One region of the Anabaena sp. FACHB-1391 genome, then DNA from elsewhere that is predicted to be linked to it. Evidence: predicted binding sites of a transcription regulator. Region 1 holds the regulator's gene; each other region holds the start of a gene.

Region 1 (4,238 bases):
GCAGCTAAAGTTAATAAAATTCCCAAAATCCGGGAATCCAGTATTTTCAAAAATGATTTTTTTTCACCTATAAACTTTTGATTAGGTTCTCTTAAAGCCAAGTATGGTAAAAGTGCAAATGCACCTAAAGCAAAAGTACCAATAGCAAAAGGCCAAGCGGGGATTTTTTGACCTCTACCATCAAAAAAGACTACTGCACTATATATAAAAGGCCAAATCCCCATGATATTAAATAAACATATAATCAGGGGATTAATTTCTTGCCAATTTCCTGTAGAGAGATTTTTTATTAACTCAAAAGTATCAGGTTGTTCGGGAGGAGCAAAGAAAAAGGCATAGGAAATAAATCCTAGCCATAATAGACCAAAAGTAATTTTTCTCATCATGATTGAAATATAAAACCTTGAAAAAGCAAAAGCATTTAAAAATAGCTAAAGTCACCAAAAAACCAGTTCCCTATTCCCTTGTGATCATGGCAATTTTTCAGGCCAATTTCATGGAAATTAACTAACTAAAAGCTTCTGAGAGATAATCTGCTGCTGCTGCGACCACAGCGATCGCACTTTCATAGTCTAACCTAGTTGGACCCAAAACCCCCACACTTCCCACCGGCACAGAACCCCGACGATAAATAGCAGAAATCAAAGTACAAGTGCGAATAGGTTTGAGAGGATTTTCTGCACCAATTCTTACCGTTACCTTAGATTTACTAGTATCATCTATTTCCGGCTCTTCACAAATTAAATGCCAAAGTTGGTCTTGTTCCTCTTCCAACAATTGCATAATTGTTTGTACCTGTTGTACCTGAGAAAATTCTGGTTGTCGTAAAACCTCTCCGATACCCTTTACCATAATTTGTGTAGCTGTCGGTGCAAGAGCGCGATTAGTTAATTCTACCAGAGAACTTTTCAATAATTCGCCATAAACTCGAAATTCTTGATCTAATTCATTCCAATCAAGATAGCCTATTTCTAATAAACTTTGTCCTCGTAAGTGACTATTTAAAAAATTAGAAACAATCTGCAATTGATGATCAATCACCTCCTCATTCGGTTTAATTACTGATGATTCTGAAAATAAATCCATCACTTTAGAATGGGTTTCATAACTATCGGTAACCACAATTAACATAATCCTACCAGCTTCAATTTGCACCAATTGTAAATGGCGTAACTTTGCTATTGTAGTTTGCGGCATCGTAATTAAGCTAATACAGCCGCTTAATGTTGCTAAAATTTGTCCCGCACCTTGTAACAAAGCTTCTAAACTCCAATCTTCCCAGTGTAGACGTTTTTGTAATACCGCTTCTACTTCTTTCACTAACGTCTCTGATGGTACAATTAATTGATCCACATAAATCCGATAACCAGAATCAGAAGGAATTCTCCCCGCAGAGGTATGTGGTTGGTAAAGTAACCCTGATTTTTCTAAGCCCCCCATGACATTGCGAATAGTAGCCGAGCTAACACCTAAATCGAAACCATCAATTAGGGCTTTAGATCCTACTGGCTCTGCTGTAGCAATATAATGACGTACAGTGGCCGAAAGTATATTTTGTTGGCGATTAGTCAAATGGACTTGCATAGTTGATATTTTTACTGTAGGCAAATTTTAATCAAAAGTTGAAAAAATGCGTGGTTTGCACCACCAAAACCCCAAAAAAGAATTAATTATTAATTAATATAAGATAGCAAATTATATACACATATTGTGTTCATTAAACACAAAATTTACCTTAGGCATTTATTGGCTGTATTTGTTATCAACATATAGCTGAAAACAGAACATCAGGTAAATTCCCAACTTTTTCAGTAGTATCTCATAGTACTCTAACACAAGCTGTGGTTTTAGTTACAAAATATTAATATTTCTTTGTGAATATACAAACTGATAAACTGGAGGAATAGAAGGAAAGAATCTTCCCTCTTCCCTCTTCCCTCTTCCCTCTTCCCTAATATTGCGGAACTGAAGGATCAACTAAAATTGAGTAAGCATCAATACCACCCATAATGTTTTTAACATTTGTAAATCCTTGACCAACTAACCATTGACACATCTGAGCGGATCGCATACCATGATGGCAAAGAACCAGAGTTTCAATATGCGGATTAAAGCGAGTAGAGATTTGTTGACTCCATTGCTCATATTCACTCAAAGGAAGATTGACAAATCCCTCTATTCGTGATATGGCAAGTTCTTGGGGTTCACGCACATCTATTAACTGAATCGTGCCTTTATCCGCACTAAGGCATTGTGCTATGTATTCAACACTAATTTGAGTAAAGGGTTGAGCAAATGATTTATCCGTCATGCAGTTTCTCTAAAAAATCCTATACTATTTATGTTGGCAGAAAAAACTGGAAAATATAACTAGTGTGAATAATAATGTGAATAATAAACCCTCACCTTTAAATTTACTTGTAGTTGCTTTCGTAACACTATTACTGGTTAGTATTGCGGTATTTTACTGGGTCTTTGGTAAAAATTCCCCCACCCTTGTAGTTCCCAATTCTCAACCCAGGGCGGCTATATTCGTCCCGAAATTCTCACCAGCAATGGTTTCATTATTGGTAAATCCCGACGCTTTACAAAAAATAGCACAAAAAAGGGAATTGTCTCAAATTAAAAATAGTCTATTAGCCAAAAGTAATATAGATTACCAAAATGATATTAAACCCTGGCTGAATAATGAAATTACCCTAGCTGTCACAACCCTAGATATAGACCGTGACCCAGACAACGGACTACAAACAGGGTACTTAATGGCACTTGCAACCAAAAACCCAGTAAAAAGCCGCGAATTTTTAGAATTATTATTTTCTAAACGAGCTTTTGCAGGAAATGATTTAGAGGTCGAACGATATAAAGGTGTCAAAGTTATTTATGATCGTCAAGAATATTCACCATCCCAAATATCAAATAGTTTAGCTGGTGCAATTGTTAATAATTTTGTTTTATTTGCAAATCATTCCCAAGTCATCAAAGCAGCAATTAATAATTTACAAGCACCAGATTTAAACTTAGTTAGTTCTCTTGAATATCAAAAAGCTAGTCAACAAATACCCAAAAATTCTCTAGCTGTCACCTTCTTTAATTTACCCGAAATTGGCAAATGGCAGAAATTAGAATTAGCAGAAGCAACTTATCATAGCCAAATTCTATCTTTAGCCTTAAATTCTCAAGGATTGTTAGCAGAAAGTACCTTTTTAACAAACTCCCAAATTGTACCTCCATCTTTGCCATTATCTGAACCCGTCGCAGCATTACAGTACATTCCCGAATCAACAACTTTGGCAATTTCTGGAGCGAACTTGAGTAATTTAGGTAATAGTGATTTAGCAAAACTGTGGAAACAAGGAACAGCAACTATTTACGGTTCTAGTGAAGATGGTATTTCTCGACTAATACAACCTTTGATAAAAATCCAGCAAAACTTGAATTTAAACTTTAGTCAAAATATTTTCAGTTGGGTAACAGGAGAATATGCTTTAGCTTTATTACCCAATTCAGAAAACACAACTCCTAATTGGGTATTTGTGGTCGAAAAAAACCCACAATTAGCAGCAGGTATAGCACATTTAGATAATATTGCTAGTACCAGTAGTTTTAATGTTATTTCCCTGATTTTAAATGGACAGAAAGTATCAGCCTGGACACAAGTTATAACCACAGATGAGAATAATAAACCTATTAATGTTGACACGAAAGTCAAAGGAGTACATACAACTTTAAATAATTACGAGATTTTCACTTCCGACTTAAACATACTAAAAGAAATTTTGAGTCAAAAGCAAAAATCTTTACTGGAAAATCCCAAATTTAAAAGTAGTCTTGGTGTAATTCCCCAGCCAAATCAAGGATATATTTACTTAGACTGGGAAACTAGTAGAAATATTCTTGAACGTCAAATACCTGTGCTTAAATTCGTGGAACTACTAGATAAACCACTATTTGATAATTTGCAATCGCTTACATTCAGCAGTTATCATACTCAGCCAGGAATACTCACAGGTGGGGTACTACTGAAACTGCATTAGAGAATTAAATCCTAAAAATTTGAATTTGCACTAACTAATATGAGAGGCGGCACAGAATCATAAAATTTATAAACTCATCCATCTTCATCTGCGTTCATCTGCGGTTAATTATTCATTCCTTTTTGCTGAATATGAAATATCCTCAATTTTTGCAACACTCATGAAACAACTTGAGATTTGGGATTTTAAATTGATTTTCCC
Region 2 (4,238 bases), on a different contig from region 1:
GAGCTTTGCGAATTTCCAAACCAAAAGCGATATTTTTACGAACAGTTAAATGTTTAAATAGAGCATAATGTTGAAAGACAAAGCCAATATTTCGTTCTTGCACACTTTGATAAGTAGCATCTTTCCCTGTCAGAATAATTTTACCTGTATCTGGCATTTCTAAACCAGAGATTAACCGTAATAAAGTAGATTTACCAGATCCAGATGGACCTAATAAAGCCACAAGAGAACCACTTTGAATTTCCAGATTTACCTGTGCAACGGCCTGGAAACTACCAAATTGTTTAGAAACGTTTTCTACTACTATACCCACTGGTGCTACACCTCTGCAAATAATCTACGGTTTTTAAGTAGGAATACCGTACTTTACTTATATCATAAATATTTGCCGTGTTGTTATTAAAATTTGTGAATGAAAAGATTTTGAGTCTGTTTTATCAGATGCGATGAAACATAATGGATTCAGAAAATATCTGATCTCCTCACCAAATTACCATAAAATAATGAGCGCGATATCTCCAAAGATTGAGGAAAATGAGATGAGTTTATTAAAAGATCAGGTAGCAATTGTCACTGGTGCATCACGAGGGATTGGCAGAGCGATCGCTTTACAATTAGCCTTTGAAGGTGCAAAAGTAGTTGTTAACTACACTAGTTCTAGCACAGCTGCAGATCAAGTAGTAGCAGAAATTACCACAGCCGGAGGTGAAGCAGTTGCTATTCAAGGAGATGTGTCTCAAGAAAATCAAGTAGATACACTGATTAAAACCACCTTAGAAAAGTTCCAGCGAGTGGATATCCTAGTTAATAACGCCGGAATTACTCGTGATACCCTGCTGCTAAGAATGAAATTAGAAGAATGGCAAGCAGTGATAGACATTAATTTAACTGGCGTATTTTTATGTACAAAAGCAGTCAGTAAAATTATGCTTAAACAACGTTCAGGGCGGATTATTAATATTGCTTCCGTAGCTGGACAAATGGGCAATCCTGGACAAGCCAATTACAGTGCCGCCAAAGCGGGTGTGATTGGTTTTACCAAAACCGTAGCCAAAGAACTTTCTTCCCGTGGAATTACTGTAAATGCCGTTGCTCCGGGTTTTATTATCACTGACATGACCAGCGATATTAAAGCCGAAGGAATTTTACAATATATTCCCTTGGGGCGTTTTGGTCAACCGGAAGAAATTGCCGGCATGGTAAGATTTTTAGCATCTGATCCCGCAGCAGCCTACATCACTGGACAAGTATTTAATGTTGACGGTGGCATGGTGATGTAGTTTGATAATACGCTCATACCCAGATCTCCGACTTTTCAAAGAAGTCAGGGATCTATGCCTATAATCATTTTTAGCGATTATTCAGTATTCTTTGCCAAACAGTAAAGCCTAACAGCAAGATAATACCAGCAGCAGTAGCCAGGATTACAGATAAACTCATACCCTGGATTTTCATAGCCAGTAAATTACAACCCAAAGTAATGGACCATAAGATAAAAGCCGCATTGCGTTGGGATAGTCCCCAAGCCAACAAACGGTGGTGCAGATGGTCTTTACCAGGTGTACTCAAAGGGTTTTTTCCGGCCATGATCCGGCGTATAAACACTTGAGTAGTGTCAATAACTGGCAACAACAGAAATAAAACTGTAGGTATGAGGGCATAAACAGTATTTTGTTGAAGTTTACCTAAAATGCTGGTTGCTGCTAAAACATAACCAAAAAAGTATGCTCCAGCATCACCCATAATGATGTGTGAGGGGTGAAAATTATGGCGTAAAAAACCCAATGCGGCCCCTCCCAAAGCCGCTAAAACTAAAGTAGCAGCCGCACGATTATCAAATTGGGCAGAAACTCCTAATAAACTAATAGCAGTAATAAAACTGATACCACCAGCTAAACCATCCATACCGTCCATGAGGTTAATGGCATTAGTGATTCCTACTACCCACAGTACCGTTAAGGCCATAGATAAGAGAGAATCAACTGGTGTACCAAAGATAACTTTAATACTGATCCCGTTACCAACTAACAAAAGTGCTGTCGTCACCTGAGCCCATAACCGCACAGAGGCAGGTAAACCAAATTGGTCATCAATAAAGCCAACCAGAACTAAAATTGAACCTCCCAGGAGAATGGTTAAGACTTGAGCCAAAACGCCCTGGATTTCAATTGGCCGCAAGAGACTAGCTAAGACCAAAGCCGCAATTACACCCGCATAAATTGCCAAACCGCCGGCATTAGGTAAAGGTTCTTGATTCAGTCGTCGGGCATTGGGTTGGTCTGCCCAACCTACCTCTAAGGCAAATTTGCGAATTGTGGGAATTAAAAACCAGGTGACACCTGAAGCTAATAGAAATGTAAACACTACAGCTAACCAGCCGGAGCCGCTAGGTTTAGCAATGCCAAGGGATATAAGGAAGTTTTCTAGATTCATCTGCTCCCAAGACAATCATGGGTTTTATAGTTAAATATTAGTATCAACTGCTAATGGTAATGTATTTTGGGATTTTGATTGTGCATCTAAATTGTGAAATAAAATAAATTGTGCAAAGGGATTAGCACTCTTGGTCAGTGAGTGCTAAATTGTCTAATGGAAGTATATAGAGAAATAAAACATGGCCAAGGTTATTGCATTTAATGAAGAATCACGGCGTGCTTTAGAAAAGGGTATTAACACCCTAGCAGATGCGGTGAAGATCACTTTGGGTCCAAAAGGACGGAACGTTCTATTGGAAAAAAAATTTGGTATTCCCCAAATTGTTAACGATGGTATTACTGTTGCCAAAGAAATTGAATTAGAAGATCCTTTAGAAAATACTGGTGCTAGATTGATTCAGGAAGTAGCATCGAAAACTAAAGATATAGCTGGCGATGGCACTACCACTGCCACAGTTATAGCACAAGCCTTGATTAAGGAAGGTTTAAAGAATGTTGCAGCGGGAACAAATCCCATGAGTTTGAAACGGGGTATTGATAAAACCGTTGAGGGACTGGTAGCAGAAATTGCCAAAATTTCTAGACCAGTAGAAGGAAGTGCTATTGCTCAAGTTGCCACAGTTTCCGCTGGAAATGATGCTGAAGTTGGCAATATGCTGGCATTGGCCATGGAAAAGGTGACAAAAGATGGTGTCATTACCGTGGAAGAATCTAAATCTCTCACTACTGAATTAGAAGTAGTTGAAGGAATGCAGATTGATAGAGGTTATATTTCTCCCTACTTCATCACCAATAACGAACGGATGACAGTAGAATTTGAAAATGCTCGCATCCTGATTACCGATAAAAAAATCAGCAGCATCCAAGATTTAGTACCTATATTGGAAAAAGTTGCCCGTTCAGGTCAACCTTTACTAATTATTGCTGAAGATGTAGACGGTGATGCTTTAGCAACTCTGGTTGTGAATAAATCTCGTGGTGTGTTGGCTGTAGCTGCCATTAAAGCTCCTGGTTTTGGCGATCGCCGTAAGGCTATGCTAGAAGATATTGCTATTCTCACCGATGGGCAATTAATTTCTGAGGAAATTGGTTTAAGCTTAGACACCGCTACCTTGGAAATGTTGGGAACTGCTGTAAAAATCAACATTGACAAAGAAAACACTACAATTGTCGCTGGTAGCACTGTTAAACCAGAAATCCAAAAACGAATTGCTCAAATTCGGAAACAGTTGGCAGAAACTGATTCCGATTATGATACCGAAAAACTGCAAGAACGCATTGCTAAGTTAGCTGGTGGTATTGCTGTGATTAAAGTTGGTGCAGCCACAGAAACCGAACTCAAGGACAGAAAACTACGAATTGAGGACGCACTTAATGCCACTAAAGCAGCTGTAGAAGAAGGTATTGTTCCCGGTGGTGGTACAACATTGATTCATCTATCTAGTAAGGTAGATGAAATTAAAGCCAAACTCTCCCCTGAAGAAAGAATTGGCGCTGATATCGTCCAAAAAGCCTTAGAAGCACCCCTGCGACAAATTGCAGACAATGCCGGAGTAGAAGGTTCTGTAATTGTGGCCAGAGTCCGGGAAACTGACTTAAATATCGGCTATAACGCAGCGACTGGGGAATTTGAAGACTTAATTGCTGCTGGTATCATTGATCCTGCCAAAGTGGTTCGTTCTGCTTTACAAAATGCCGCTTCTATTGCCGGTATGGTACTCACCACTGAAGCTATTATCGCCGAAAAACCTGAGAAACAAGCCGCTGCCCCTGATGCCGGTATGGGCGGTATGGGTGGTATGG
Region 3 (4,238 bases), on a different contig from region 1:
AAATAAAAACTCTTTTAATTGTTTACATCTAATTCCTAGTAGTTCTAAATTATTTGAACTTCAAGAAGATTTTCCAGAAACTTCTGTGGCAATTTTACGTCAACTTATCAATCCATTACTAACAGAATATGACTACATTTTAATAGATTGTCCACCCAGTATTAATAATATTATCAAAAGCGCGTTTTATGCCAGTGATTTCTGTATTATACCCTGTGTTCCCAGTCGAATGTCAATTCACGGTTTAGAACTATTACTAAAACAAATTGAGAAGTTTAATCAAGATTATCAACATGACCTCAACCCCATAGGAACTTTAATTTCTCGTTATAATGGTACTGTTTCTCAAACACAGAATTTGAATTTTATTATTGTCAATCCTTTTTTCCCACCAACTTTCTCCAATAAAATTCCAGAAAGAGCGAAAATTGCGGAAAGTTTAGATTTCAGTATGCAGCTAACATACAAACAAAAGTATGGTGATATTCATGATGTAATGGTAAAACTAACTCAGGAATTTATCCAAAGACTAAATCACAATTCTGTTAATTTGTTACAAATGGCGACTTTAGTATAAATAGCAGGTTTTAAACGATACAAAAAAGCTAACATAAGCTAACAATAGCCAGCTTTTTCTTCCTCTCCAGCGTAATTCTTTCACTCCATAAATTTTGGACTTTAGACTTTAGATAAATCATCCAAAATCCAAAATCCAAAATCTAAAATTAAAGGACAAAAACCCAAATTATTTATGAAGATTATGAAGATTATGAAGATGTAAATTTTCACCTCCAGCGTAATTTTTCTAACCCATAAATTTTGGACTTTAGACTTTAGATAAATCATCCAAAATCCAAAATCCAAAATCTAAAATTGTTTAAGCCATTTGATTTTCAATCGCCCAACGCGCTAATTCAGTGCGGTTGTGGAGATTGGTTTTACCCAACATATTGGAAACATGACTTTCAACAGTACGCTGACTGACATTTAATTCTTCAGCGATTTCGCGGTTAGCTAAACCCCTAGCTACAAACTGTACAACTTTCAGTTCCGTTGGGGTTAGCTGGACATCGAAAGGAACTTGGATGCGAGAAGCATTGTCGCCGCTCCCCTTGCTTTGGTGTTCTTTCCAACGAACAGTTTGCTTAAGCGAAGATTCTACTTGTGCTACGAGTTCTTCAGGTTCAAAAGGCTTGACCATATATACGTCCCCACCTTTATTTAAACTCTTAACTCTCTCCGTGCTTTGTCCTTTAGCCGAGAGGAAGAGAACAGGAATCCAGCCAGTGCGTTCGTTTTGTCGGACTTGTTCGACAAAAGTGTATCCGTCCATTTCCGGCATCATCACGTCACAAATAATCATATCTGGAACGTCATGTTCTAGAATATCCAGAGCTTCTCTTCCATTTTCTGCCGTTCCGATTTCATAGCCTCGGAACTCTAAGTAATCCTTCACCAGCAAGATGAGGTTGGGGTCATCATCAATCAGTAAAAGTCGTTTGTGTTCTTTCATGCTGGTTTCTTTCATAACAGTGGCACTTGTCGCGCTTCGATCCATTAGGGTGTTGATATAGTTATCCTGTATGGTGGATGACTTGATTGTGTTGTCTTTTTCCCACTGAAATTACCTTTATCGCCCCTAAGTCTTAAAAGTGGTAGTCACTTTCAACATACTAGTAGGTGGATGGCAAAAGTCTAGTAAGGATACGTATAGCAGTAGTCTTCATAATGCGCTATTATATGTCCATTTGAAAAGTGCAGGCTAAAAAACCCTGATTAAATCATCGTCGTTGTGAATCACAAGTCGGTATTTTTTCAAGACGACCCTAGCTCAAAACTCACCCGCGCTTTCATTGGTCCACTGCTGCTTTACTATATCCTTCGGCGGTGAAACCTCTATCAGAGGTTCAAAATCAACCGGGGAAGTTTTTGAAGTATGGGTTAAAAATGCAATGCAGATTTTTTCACCATACTAATTGCCAATTCACTGGTCTTAGATGACTTGATCTCATGACTTCTGGGCTTAATTGGCGATACCAGACCGCATCTAGGTAATATACCATTATCGTTCTAGAACAACAAACACGCAAGTTTTTGGCTTGAGTTGTGAAGATGCTTATGGAACGGCTGTCTGATAACTGATGGGGTTATCGCTTCCCCAATCCTGGTTAACAACATTCCCAAGTTCTAGACTAGCGGATTTGTAACAGAATTGAGCATTTATCTGTTTGTGGTTACACAAAGTCTAGAGTTTTTGTGTGAATGGGTCATGGGTAATTGGCAATTATTCCCTGTTCCCTGCTCCCTGTTCCCTGCTCCCTGGTCTCTAGTCCCTAGTAGTTTTGGGGACGAGATGGCTGTTTGTGGATCACTGTGCTGTTACTCATTGAGTAGATCCCTGATTACAGTTCTATAACAATTTCCCAAGTTTGCAAATAAATTTGTCCATATCAAAATATTCATTACTTACGCAACAAACCCTGACAACTAAAATAATTGGATATTTGCACTTAAGTACCGCCACCCTGTCCTGAGTTCGGAAACCCGTACATGAGCCAGCATTGCTATTATGTCCCATCTTTCGCTAAATTAGCACTCATGAGTCGAGAGTGCTAAGAAAGCAAGAAATTTTGTATGGCAGCTGTATCTCTAAGCGTTTCCACCGTTAAACCCCTGGGCGATCGCGTTTTCATCAAAGTGAGCGCCCCCCAAGAAAAAACCGCAGGCGGTTTGTATTTGCCCGATAATGCCCAGGAAAAACCCCAAGTAGGCGAAATCGCCGCTGTTGGACCTGGCAAGCGTAATGACGACGGTAGCCGTCAACCAATGGACATCAACATTGGCGATAAAGTGTTGTACTCCAAGTACGCTGGCACTGATATCAAACTGGGTACTGAAGAATATGTACTCCTTTCTGAAAAAGACATTCTAGCAGTCGTTAGCTAGTTAGGGATGGGTGATAGGTCAAGAGTTTTCCCCATTATCTCTTTACCATTCACCAATTTCAAGACAAATTCAATTTACTATCGGGATTTAGATTTATTATGGCAAAGCGCATTATTTACAACGAAAACGCCCGTCGCGCTCTAGAGCGTGGTATTGATATTCTGGCTGAAGCTGTAGCTGTTACCCTCGGTCCTAAAGGTCGTAACGTCGTTCTAGAAAAGAAATTCGGCGCACCACAAATCGTTAATGATGGTGTCACCATCGCTAAGGAAATTGAATTAGAAGACCACATCGAAAATACTGGCGTGGCTCTGATTCGTCAAGCTGCTTCTAAAACCAACGACGCTGCGGGTGATGGTACAACCACAGCTACCGTTTTGGCTCACGCTATCGTTAAAGAAGGTCTGCGGAACGTTGCTGCTGGTGCTAATGCGATTTTATTAAAGCGCGGTATTGATAAAGCATCTGCGTTTTTAGTCGAAAAAATTGCTGAACACGCCCGCCCTGTAGAAGATTCTAAAGCGATCGCTCAAGTTGCAGCAATTTCCGCTGGTAACGATGAAGAAGTCGGTAGCATGATTGCTCAAGCTATGGACAAAGTGGGTAAAGAAGGCGTAATTTCCCTAGAAGAAGGGAAGTCTATGACCACCGAATTGGAAATCACCGAAGGGATGCGCTTTGATAAGGGTTATATTTCCCCTTACTTCGCTACCGATGCAGAGCGCATGGAAACCGTTTTTGATGAGCCTTTCATCTTGTTAACCGACAAGAAAATTGCTTTAGTCCAAGATTTAGTTCCCGTCCTCGAACAAGTAGCTCGTTCCGGCCGTCCTTTGGTAATTATCGCTGAAGACATCGAAAAAGAAGCCTTAGCAACTTTGGTAGTTAACCGTTTACGCGGTGTTCTTAACGTTGCTGCTGTGAAAGCTCCTGGTTTTGGCGATCGCCGTAAGGCTATGCTAGAAGATATCGCTGTCTTAACCGGTGGTCAAATGATTACCGAAGACGCTGGTTTGAAACTAGATACCACCAAGATAGAAAGCTTAGGTAAAGCTCGTCGCATCACCATCACCAAAGACAGCACCACCATTGTGGCTGAAGGTAATGAAGCTGGTGTCAAAGCCCGTTGCGAACAAATCCGTCGTCAAATGGAAGAAACCGAATCTTCCTACGACAAAGAAAAACTCCAAGAGCGTTTGGCTAAATTGTCCGGTGGTGTAGCTGTAGTTAAAGTTGGTGCAGCTACCGAAACCGAAATGAAGGACAAGAAGCTACGCTTGGAAGACGCTATC

The links. The regulator HrcA, encoded in region 1, represses chaperone genes, less so after heat shock. The targets are predictions, from matches to a motif close to TTAGCACTCNNGANTCNNGAGTGCTAA.
Region 2: the regulator HrcA is predicted to act here: its motif matches at 2,555-2,581, upstream of groL (chaperonin GroEL).
Region 3: the regulator HrcA is predicted to act here: its motif matches at 2,590-2,616, upstream of groES (co-chaperone GroES).

Annotation. Positions count from the first base shown of each region.
Region 1 covers NZ_JACJQS010000004.1:80,025-84,262, reverse strand. Annotated here, with positions in the region: gene H6F62_RS03145 (DUF2834 domain-containing protein) at 1-386, opposite strand, end outside; gene hrcA (heat-inducible transcriptional repressor HrcA) at 508-1,584, opposite strand; gene H6F62_RS03135 (rhodanese-like domain-containing protein) at 1,952-2,311, opposite strand; gene H6F62_RS03130 (DUF3352 domain-containing protein) at 2,388-4,037, shown strand.
Region 2 covers NZ_JACJQS010000017.1:44,702-48,939, reverse strand. Annotated here, with positions in the region: gene H6F62_RS10285 (TOBE-like domain-containing protein) at 1-313, opposite strand, end outside; gene fabG (3-oxoacyl-[acyl-carrier-protein] reductase) at 540-1,280, shown strand; gene H6F62_RS10275 (MraY family glycosyltransferase) at 1,351-2,433, opposite strand; gene groL (chaperonin GroEL) at 2,615-4,238, shown strand, end outside.
Region 3 covers NZ_JACJQS010000044.1:21,197-25,434, forward strand. Annotated here, with positions in the region: gene H6F62_RS17605 (ParA family protein) at 1-577, shown strand, start outside; gene H6F62_RS17610 (response regulator transcription factor) at 878-1,558, opposite strand; gene groES (co-chaperone GroES) at 2,635-2,946, shown strand; gene groL (chaperonin GroEL) at 3,045-4,238, shown strand, end outside.